DNA from 3 places in the Mesorhizobium sp. B2-3-2 genome. Region 2 is predicted to be linked to each of the others. Evidence: predicted binding sites of a transcription regulator. Region 2 holds the regulator's gene; each other region holds the start of a gene.
What was found. Region 2 encodes LexA, which represses DNA repair genes until DNA is damaged. Its sites were predicted from a motif close to TGTTCNNNNTGTGTTCNG; they were not measured.
Positions count from the first base shown of each region.

Region 1: FJ964_RS26100 (UvrD-helicase domain-containing protein) is a predicted target of LexA. The motif match lies at 2,036-2,053, and genes of this name have one in related genera.
Region 3: recA (recombinase RecA) is a predicted target of LexA. The motif match lies at 1,886-1,903, and genes of this name have one in related genera.

Region 1 is NZ_VFWA01000016.1:124,348-127,625, forward strand. Features, by position in the region: gene FJ964_RS26100 (UvrD-helicase domain-containing protein) at 1-1,995, opposite strand, end outside; gene FJ964_RS26105 (glucose/quinate/shikimate family membrane-bound PQQ-dependent dehydrogenase) at 2,178-3,278, shown strand, end outside.
Region 2 is NZ_VFWA01000001.1:196,620-199,897, reverse strand. Features, by position in the region: gene FJ964_RS00945 (TetR/AcrR family transcriptional regulator) at 1-383, opposite strand, end outside; gene lexA (transcriptional repressor LexA) at 849-1,589, shown strand; gene FJ964_RS00935 (ComEC/Rec2 family competence protein) at 1,583-3,278, opposite strand, start outside.
Region 3 is NZ_VFWA01000001.1:550,807-554,084, forward strand. Features, by position in the region: gene alaS (alanine--tRNA ligase) at 1-424, opposite strand, end outside; gene recA (recombinase RecA) at 731-1,828, opposite strand; gene FJ964_RS02810 (carbohydrate kinase family protein) at 2,110-3,054, shown strand; gene FJ964_RS02815 (pseudouridine-5'-phosphate glycosidase) at 3,131-3,278, shown strand, end outside.

The sequences.
Region 1 (3,278 bases), on a different contig from region 2:
CAGCGCGCGCTGGTGCGGGAACAGGCCTTCCTCCCAGCCCGGCAGGAAGACGGTTTCGAATTCGAGGCCTTTGGCCGAATGCAGCGTCATGATGTTGACGGCGTCGAGTTCGGCGTTCTGCTCGGCATCCATGACCAGCGCGACATGTTCGAGGAAGGAGCGCAGTGATTCGTACTCTTCCATGGAGCGAATCAGCTCCTTCAGGTTCTCCAGCCGGCCGGGCGCCTCGACCGAACGGTCGTTCTTCCACATGTCGGTGTAGCCGCTCTCTTCCAGGATGGTCTCGGCGAGTTCTGTGTGCGGCGTGGTTTCCAGCGCCTTCTGCCAGCGTTCGAAATTGGCCGCGACCTCGCGCAATGCGGCGCGCGGCTTGGGCTTCAACTCGTCGCTCTCGGCGAGCTTGCCGGCGGCTTCCAGCATCGGCACGCGCAGCGCCCGCGCCGTGTCGTGGATCTGACGGATGGTGGTTTCGCCGAGGCCGCGCTTGGGTACATTGACGATCCGCTCGAAGGCGAGATCGTCGGCGCCTTGCGCGACGACGCGGAAGAAGGCAAGCGCGTCACGGATCTCCATGCGCTCATAGAAGCGCGGGCCGCCGATGACGCGGTAGTTGAGGCCGAGCGTAACGAAACGGTCCTCGAATTCGCGCATCTGGAAGGAGGCGCGCACCAGGATGGCCATGTCGTTGAGATTGTGCTTCTGGCGCTGATAGGCCTCGATGGTTTCGCCGACGGCGCGCGCTTCCTCCTCGGAATCCCAGGCGGCGTGGACGTTGACCTTGCCGTCCTCGGGATCGTCGCGATCGGTGAACAGCGTCTTGCCGAAGCGGCCCTCATTGTGGGCGATGAGGTGCGAAGCGGCGCCGAGGATATGCGCGGTGGAACGATAATTGCGCTCCAGCCGGATGATGGTGGCGCCCGGAAAATCCTTGTCGAAGCGCAGGATGTTGTCGACCTCCGCGCCGCGCCAGCCATAGATCGACTGGTCGTCGTCGCCGACGCAGCAGATGTTGACTTTGTTTTCGCTCACGGGCTGTTCCGCGCCTGCCGGCGCGGGCCCTCCGCGCGGGCCTCGCACAGACTCGGACGCCCGGTCGGGCTTGCGGCCTTCGACCGATCGCAGATCGGTCGATGTTAACGTCGACGAACGCCCAGCGTGCGGCCGCTGCGCCAGCAAGCGCAGCCACATGTATTGCGCGGTGTTGGTGTCCTGGTACTCGTCGACGAGGATGTATCTGAACCGCTTGTGATACTCCTTCAGCACGTCCGGATTGGCGCGGAAGATGCGGATCGGGTGGCAGAGCAGATCGCCGAAATCGCAGGCGTTCAGCGTCTGCAGGCGCTCCTGATAGGCCCTGTAGAGCTCGCGGCCCTTGCCGTTGGCGAAACTGCGCGCATCGCCCTCGGCGATATCGGCCGGGCCTTGTCCCTTGTTTTTCCAGCCGTCGATCATCTGCGCGAACTGCTTGGCCGGCCAGCGCTTGTCGTCGAGGCCCTCGGCCTGGATCAATTGCTTGATCAGCCGCACGACGTCGTCGGTGTCGAGAATGGTGAAGTCAGATTTCAGCCCGGCAAGCTCGGCGTGCCTGCGCAGGAGCTTGACGCCGATCGAGTGGAAGGTGCCGAGCCAGGGCATGCCCTCGACATTGCCTTCGCCGATCAGGATGCCTATGCGCTGCTTCATCTCGCGCGCGGCCTTGTTGGTGAAGGTCACGGCCAGGATCTGCGAGGGGAAGGCTTTTCCGGTCGCCAGGATGTGGGCGATGCGGGTGGTCAAGACGCGCGTCTTCCCGGTGCCGGCACCGGCCAGCACCAGAACCGGCCCTTCGGTGGTTTCCACCGCCAGCCGCTGCTCGGGGTTCAATCCCTTGAGATAGTCGGGCGCGTTGTTGTGGCCGCTGCGGGCAGCCATGGCGCGCGCGGCGATACCCGACGGGGCGGTAGGCCGCGCATCGGGTTCATCGAAAAAGGGCATGTCTTCGGAAAAGCCGGACATCGCCCCCGAATGTAGTGATTCGGTGAAGAAAGACCAGAACTGTCTACGTTTTGTTCCACCCCTGATTGTTCCCGGCCTGCTTGACAGGCAGGGCGGGTGGGAGAAAGCTGGGCAAAGGGCAGGGAGGGGATCCTGTTGCCCATAGCCGCCTCGAGGCGCGCAACAGTCGAAGGAGTATCATCTTGGCTGTCACCATCACCTCCCTCATTCTCCTCCTCATCGGCCTCGCGCTTGGCGCCGGCGGCATCTGGTTGGCTTCACTGGGAGGTAGCTGGTACTACATCATATCAGGCATCGCCTTCCTCATCGCCGCATGGCTGCTCTACCGGCGCAGATCCACCGCGCTCTGGCTCTACGCCGCGATCGTGCTGGGCACGCTTGCCTGGGCGGTCTGGGAAATCGGCTTCGACTGGTGGGAACTCGGGCCGCGCGGCGGCATCATCGTGCTCGTCGCGTTGTGGCTGCTGACGCCGTGGGCGAGGCGGGGCCTTGTTGGTCCCGATGGCCGCGCGCCGCTCATTCTCGCGGTGTTGGCGTCGCTGGCGGTCGCCGGCTATTCAATGACGACCGATCCCAAGGGTATTGCCGGCAATCTCAACACCGACAAGGTGACCCCGGCGGCCGATCTCGGCGGCGACGTACCTGCCGGCGAATGGCACTTCTACGGCCGCACGCCCTATGGCCAGCGCTATTCGCCGCTCGACCAGATCACGCCGGAGAATGTCGCCAACCTGCAGCCGGCCTGGACTTATCGCACCGGCGACGTGAAGGGTCCTGACGATGTCGGCGAGACCACCTATCAAGTGACGCCGCTGAAGATCGCCGATACGCTCTACATCTGCACGCCGCACAATTTCGCCATCGCCATCGACGCCGCCACGGGCAAGGAGAAGTGGCGCTACGATCCCCAGGTCAAGCTCGACAAGGACCGCCAGCACCAGACCTGCCGCGGCGTCTCCTATTACGCCGACGCCAAGATCGGTGCCGGGCAGCCTTGCGCCGCGCGTGTCTACCTGCCGACTTCGGATGCGCGGCTGATCGCGCTCGACGCCGCCAACGGTCAGGTCTGTCCGTTTTTTGCCGAAGGCGGCACGCTGAACCTTCTGACCGGCATGCCTTATCCCAAGTCCGGCTATTACTATTCGACCTCGGCGCCGCTGATATCGGGCGGCAAGATCATCGTCGGCGGCGCGGTCAACGACAATTATTCCACGCAGGAGCCCTCCGGCGTCATCCGCGCCTTCGATGCCTCCACGGGCGCGCTGATCTGGAACTGGGATTCC
Region 2 (3,278 bases):
TTGCGGCCGAATTGCGCGATCGACTGGCCAAGCGTGCCTGTATCGTTGACGTCGCCGGCTGCGGCGCGATTGAGCGCCACCGCCTTGTCGCCCGTCACAAGGGTCAGCAGGACTGGCCCGAGCAAGTTCAGGGTTTCGAGAGGATCGCGCGCCTGGCGAAGGGCGTCCTCCAGCAGCTTCCTTGCTTCTCCCGCATTGGCTTCGATCAGGGATCGAAACAGGACCTGCTTGTTGCCGTACCAGTTGTAGAGGGTTTCGTTCGAGGCCGATGCCCGCTTGGCGATGGCAAGCAGGGAGGCGCTTTTGTAGCCGGTTTCCCGGAGCACCGCATAGGCGGCCTCCTCTATCCGTTCACGTCGCGCGGCCTGCTTCGGCGTGGTCATTGGTGTCCCTCTTCGAAAACCGTACATTGTTATACGGTTTAGTCAAGCGAGCCGGAAGCAAGGAGCGAACGAACGCAGCCCGTCGCATTCGGTGATGCCTGGCCGCTTTCCGGCAGGAAGTTGGCTTTTTGGTTTCGTTTCGTTCACGAGCCGCGGAGATTTTGATCCGCCCCAAAAGGCAGCCGGCACCTGCCGGCCACACGGTTTGCAGGCTTGTACCAAGAGTGGAGATCGGCCGGGCCACAGGCCATTAACCAAAATAGTTTCAAAGAGGCTGAGAGCGCATTGACGACAGACCGCGCTGGCAGGATGCTGGCTGCGGGAGGGCCTTTCGTTTCCGCCGCCTTAACAAATTCATTAAACTTTAAATGGTTGCGGAACACAACTGGAACAGATAGTGTTTGTTCTGGGTTTGTTTTCTGATTCTGGTTCCAGACCCTTCGTGCAATGCCTTTGGGGGCCGCCATGCTCACGCGCAAGCAACATGAACTCTTGATGTTCATCCATGAACGGCTGAAGGAAAGCGGCATTCCGCCGTCCTTCGACGAGATGAAGGAAGCGCTGGACCTCGCCTCCAAGTCGGGAATTCATCGGCTGATCACGGCTTTGGAGGAGCGCGGCTTCATTCGCCGCCTGCCGAACCGGGCGCGCGCGCTGGAGGTGCTGCGCCTGCCGGATTCGATCGCGCCGGGTCTTAACGCGGCAAAGAAGTTCTCTCCGAGCGTCATCCAGGGCAGCCTTGGACAGGGCGGCCTTAACAGGCAGATCAAGCCGGCGGCGCCCTCGCGCCTGCCCGCCGCCGGCAATGACGACGACGCGGTTTCAGCGGTTTCGATCCCGGTCATGGGCCGTATCGCGGCCGGCGTGCCGATCGACGCTATCCAGCATCAGACGCATTCCATCTCGGTGCCGCCGGACATGATCATGGGCGGCGAGCATTATGCGCTGGAGGTCAAGGGCGATTCGATGATCGAGGCCGGCATCTTCGACGGCGATACGGTCATCATCCGCAACGCCGACACCGCAAGTCCCGGCGAGATTGTCGTGGCCCTGGTCGACGAGGAGGAAGCGACGCTGAAGCGCTTCCGTCGCAAGGGCGCCTCGATTGCGCTCGAGGCTGCCAATCCGGCTTATGAAACACGTATTTTCGGACCGGACAGGGTCAAGGTGCAAGGCAAGCTGGTCGGACTGATCAGGCGCTACTGAGCGGGTTCGGCGTTGGGCTTTTCGGGTTTGCGGTAGGGCGGCAGTCCCCGTGCCTCGCGCGAGAATTTTCGCTGTTCGTGCCAGGGGCGATATGGCCTGTCGACGGCAAAGCTGGCCTGGGCCGGTGCCGTCGCCGATTGCTGGTCGAAGAAGACGGCGGCACTTCCGTTCCGAGCGAGCTGCCGCTTGGTGATGACGAGAACCAGCGGATTGTGGCAGGGGTCGTAGCCCCGGGGGTCGTCGATGACGATCAGATCCGCATAGGCGCAGGCCCTCCAGGCATCCTTGCGATCCTCCACCTGCGCGATGATCGCCCCGGAGGGATGCCGGGCCATGCACAGGCCGGTGAAGCAATAGAAAGGCGCTCCCGCCGGAAGTTGCGCAGGATCGAAGATGTCGAACTGTCGGTCTCCGCTGTCGAACAGCTCCGGCGCAACTATGGTTTCGGATTTCAGCGCGCGTTTCCAGTTGTCGACGGTGAATTCGTTCGGGCGCGCCCGGTTGATCGCGAGCTCGCCGCCGCCGATCGGCAGCGCCACCAGGCGGGCATCCTCCGAAATCAGCACGTCCGGCGTGCGCGTGTCCGAAACGGTCAACAGGCCGGCGAGCGCGAAGGGAAGTGCCGCCAGCCGCAGCCATGTCGTGGCCATCGTCGCGATGACCAGGGCGATCGCGACCAGAAGGACGGATTGCTGCGAAATCAACCCGACCGCGTCGACCGGCGAGCGTTGCGAGATCCATCCCGATATGGCGATCATCATGGTCAGTCCCTTGCCCATCAGATAAAGGGATGGTCCATCGAACTCGAACGGCATCAGCAGCGCGCTGGCAACCGCAAGGAACATCACGACGGAAACGATCGGCATGACTGCAAGATTGGCGAACAGGCTGAGTGGTGAAACGCGCTGGAAATGCCAGATGGCGAAAAGCGCCGTGGCGCTTCCCGCGATGATCGAGGTCATCGCCAGCCCACCTGTCGCCAGCAGCAATTTTCGCGTCAGGAGGCCAGGCAAGGTCCGTTGCGGCGGCGGGGTCCGCGCTTTGTCGGCTTTGCGATCCGACCAGCCGGCATAGGCGCCGACCAGGGCCGCGGTGGCGGCGAACGACATTTGGAAGCTCGGCCCTACCACCTCGTGCGGCGACACCACGATGACGGCGATCGCCGAAATAGCCAGATTGCGCATGGTGAGTGCCGCCCGATCGAACAGGACGGCGATCAGCATCACCGCCAGCATGATGAAGCTGCGTTCGGCGGCAACGACGACGCCCGAAATGACGAGATAGGCGGCGATCGAGAAAAGTGCCGCCGCGGCCGCGTATTTCTTGACCGGCCGGCGGGAGGAAAAGTTCGGGAACAGCGCGAAGCCACCACGCAGCAGCCCCATGACGGTGCCGGCGACCAGCGCCATGTGCAGCCCGGAAATGGAGATGATGTGGTAGATGCCGGTGCGTCGCATCGCTTCGTTGATTTCGTCGGGAATCCCGGCGCGCACGCCCACGATCAGCGCCGCGGCGATCTCGCCCTCGGCGCCGCCGATGCTGTCCCTGATATGGTCGGCAATGCTTTCACGAGCACTCTCGATGGCGGCTGAAAGGGCGGCCCACAGCGGCCTATCATCGGCCGAGACGATCTTGGGATTTCCGAGAAAGAACCCGCTGGCACCGATGCCGGCGAAGTAGCTGTCGAAG
Region 3 (3,278 bases), 350 kb from region 2:
TCTTCCAGAAACCAGCCGCCTCGTCGTCGGTGTGATAGACGGTGACGAGCAGCTTGTCCTTCTTCAGCCCGAATTCCCGGGTGATGAGGTTCCAGGCCAACTCGATGGCGCGCTCCTTGAAATAGTCGCCGAAGGAGAAATTGCCGAGCATCTCGAAGAAGGTCAGGTGGCGCGCGGTGTAGCCGACATTGTCGAGGTCGTTGTGCTTGCCGCCGGCGCGAACGCTTTTCTGGGCGGTCGTGGCACGCGAATAGGGCCGCTTCTCCAGGCCGGTGAAGACGTTCTTGAACTGCACCATGCCGGCATTGGTGAACATCAGAGTCGGATCGTTGCGCGGCACAAGTGGGCTCGACGCCACGACCTCGTGACCCTCCTTGCGGAAATAGTCGAGAAATGTCGACCGGATCTCGTTCACGCCACTCATGAATGCTGCCTTTTCGAGAGAGCCGCCGGCCGGACCGGCGGAAAATGGGCTCTGCGCTTTAGAAGATGGAGCTGGCCTTTTAGCCGCCGCTTGGCACCCTGTCCAGAAACACGCAAGCTGGTCAATTCGCGGTTCACCAGCCGCTCAAAACGCAAACCGCCGGCACGGGGCCGGCGGTTCGAAACGCAATACTACAGAACTCGATTACATAAGCTCAAGTTGATGAACCTGGATTATGGCCGAACTCGGGCCGTAAACCGAATGCCAGATCGCGCCGGCGAACGCTTGGATTACGCCGGCGAACGCCTACATCGCGCCGGCTTCGTCCTCGAACCCATCGTCACCACCTTCGGAGCCGCCATTCTCGAGGAATTTTTCGGCGATCAGTCCGGCGTTCTGCCTGAGCGCAAGTTCGATCTCGCGCGCCGTATCGGGATTGTCGCGCAGGAACAGCTTCGCGTTCTCGCGGCCCTGGCCGAGACGCTGCGAATTGTAGGAGAACCAGGCGCCCGACTTCTCGACCACGCCGGCCTTCACCCCGAGATCGACCAGCTCGCCGGTCTTTGACACGCCTTCGCCGTACATGATGTCGAACTCGACCACCTTGAAGGGCGGCGCCAGCTTGTTCTTGACCACCTTGACGCGCGTCTGGTTGCCGACGACCTCGTCGCGGTCCTTGACCGAGCCGATGCGGCGGATATCGAGACGCACCGAGGCGTAGAATTTGAGCGCATTGCCGCCGGTGGTGGTTTCGGGCGAGCCGAACATGACGCCGATCTTCATGCGGATCTGGTTGATGAAGATGACCATGGTGTTGGAGCGCGAGATCGAGGCGGTCAGCTTGCGCAGCGCCTGGCTCATCAGGCGGGCCTGCAGGCCGGGCAGCGAATCGCCCATCTCGCCCTCGATTTCGGCGCGTGGCGTCAGTGCCGCGACCGAATCGACCACCAGCACATCGATGGCGCCGGAGCGCACCAGCGTATCGCAGATTTCAAGCGCCTGCTCGCCAGTGTCAGGCTGCGAGATCAGGAGGTTTTCGAGATCGACGCCGAGCTTGCGGGCATAGACCGGATCGAGCGCGTGCTCGGCATCGACGAAGGCGCAGATGCCGCCCTTCTTCTGGGCTTCCGCCACCGTGTGCAGCGCCAGCGTCGTCTTGCCCGAGCTTTCCGGCCCGTAGATCTCGATGATGCGGCCGCGCGGCAAGCCGCCGACGCCAAGCGCGATGTCGAGACCGAGCGAGCCGGTCGGCACGGTTTCGATCTCGACAACCTGCTCGTTCGCGCCGAGCCGCATGATCGAGCCCTTGCCGAAAGCTCGCTCGATTTGCGACAGCGCCGCATCCAGAGCCTTTGATTTGTCCACTGCCTTATCCTCTACAAGCCGCAAGCTGTTCTGAGCCATGATACATCACCCCGTAGTCGTCAATGAAGGCCGGACAATCCGTAATCCTTGGTTATTTGTACCTTTTTTGTTCTCATTTGGCAAGGGGGATCAAGCATTTGAAAAATAAGCAACATCCTGATTTGTTCTTTTTTTGTCTCAGGATTCGGCTCCAGCATGGCCGAACATTAGGCCAGGCTGGTTCGCCGTGCCGGCCTCACGAATCGCCGGCCGTTGCCTGCGAAGCTCCGTCGCACGGCATGGCGCTTGTGCGTGAGCGCCAACAAAGGTCATATCGGCGCATGGTGAAATCTCCAAGAGTCCTGGCGGTGGGCGGCGCCCATATCGACAGGCGCGGCCAGGTATCCGGCGCTTATGTGCCGGCTGCCTCCAACCCGGGCACGATGCGCGAGGATGTCGGCGGCGGCGTCTTCAACGCGTTGCGCAGCGCGGTGCGGCGAGGCGTCTCGGGCTCGCTGCTGTCGGTGCGCGGCGGCGATGCCGCCGCCGACACGGTTTCGCGCGCCATCGCCGAAGCAGGCATTGCGGACTTGTCCGCGGTGTTCCTCGACCGCACGACGCCGAGCTATACGGCGCTGATCGACCGCGAGGGCGAATTGCTCGTCGGCTTTGCCGACATGGCGCTCTATGAGCTGGCGTTTGCCAAACAGATCCGCCGCTCCAGGGTCCGCGAGGAGATCGCCGCCGCCGATGCCGTCCTGTGCGACGCCAATCTGCCATCGGCGGCTCTGGAGCGGCTGGCATCGCTTGCGGCCGGCAAGCCCGTCTTCGCCATTGCCATTTCACCGGCCAAGGTCGTGCGCTTGAAACCAGTGCTCGGCGGCCTGGCCGTCGCCTTCATGAACAGGCGCGAAGCGGTGGCGCTTGCCGGGCTTGACGATGCCGCCTCTCAGAAGATTATCGTCGACGGGCTGAGAAGCGCCGGTCTCGACAGCGCGGTGGTCACCGCGGGCGGCAGCCCGGTGCTCGGTTTCGACCGCGACGGCAGCTTTGCCGTCGTCCCGCCCCCTCCAAGAAAAATCGTGGACGTCACCGGCGCCGGCGATGCGCTTGCCGGCGCGACGGTCGCCGCCTTGCTGCGCGACATGCCCTTGCGTGCGGCGCTGCGCGAGGGCGTCGCCGCCGCGACGCTGGCCATCGAAAGCGCTGGCGCCGTTCCCGATTTCACCACGGCGACCTTCGCGCAAGCGCTGGCTCTTGTGCCCGATGAGCAGGAGATGGCATGAGACCGGCCAGTTCATGGTGCCGCCGTGCCGCTCAAGCGCCCGGAAGGATGCGCCGCACTCCGGATTGGAGATCCAGATGACCCCAGAGACCGCCCGCCCCTTCATCGATGTCCACGCGCCGGTGGCGCAAGCCTTGGCCGCCGGGAAGCCCGTGGTGGCGCTGGAAAGCACGATCATCACGCATGGCATGCCCTACCCCGATAATGGCGCCATGGCGGCCGACG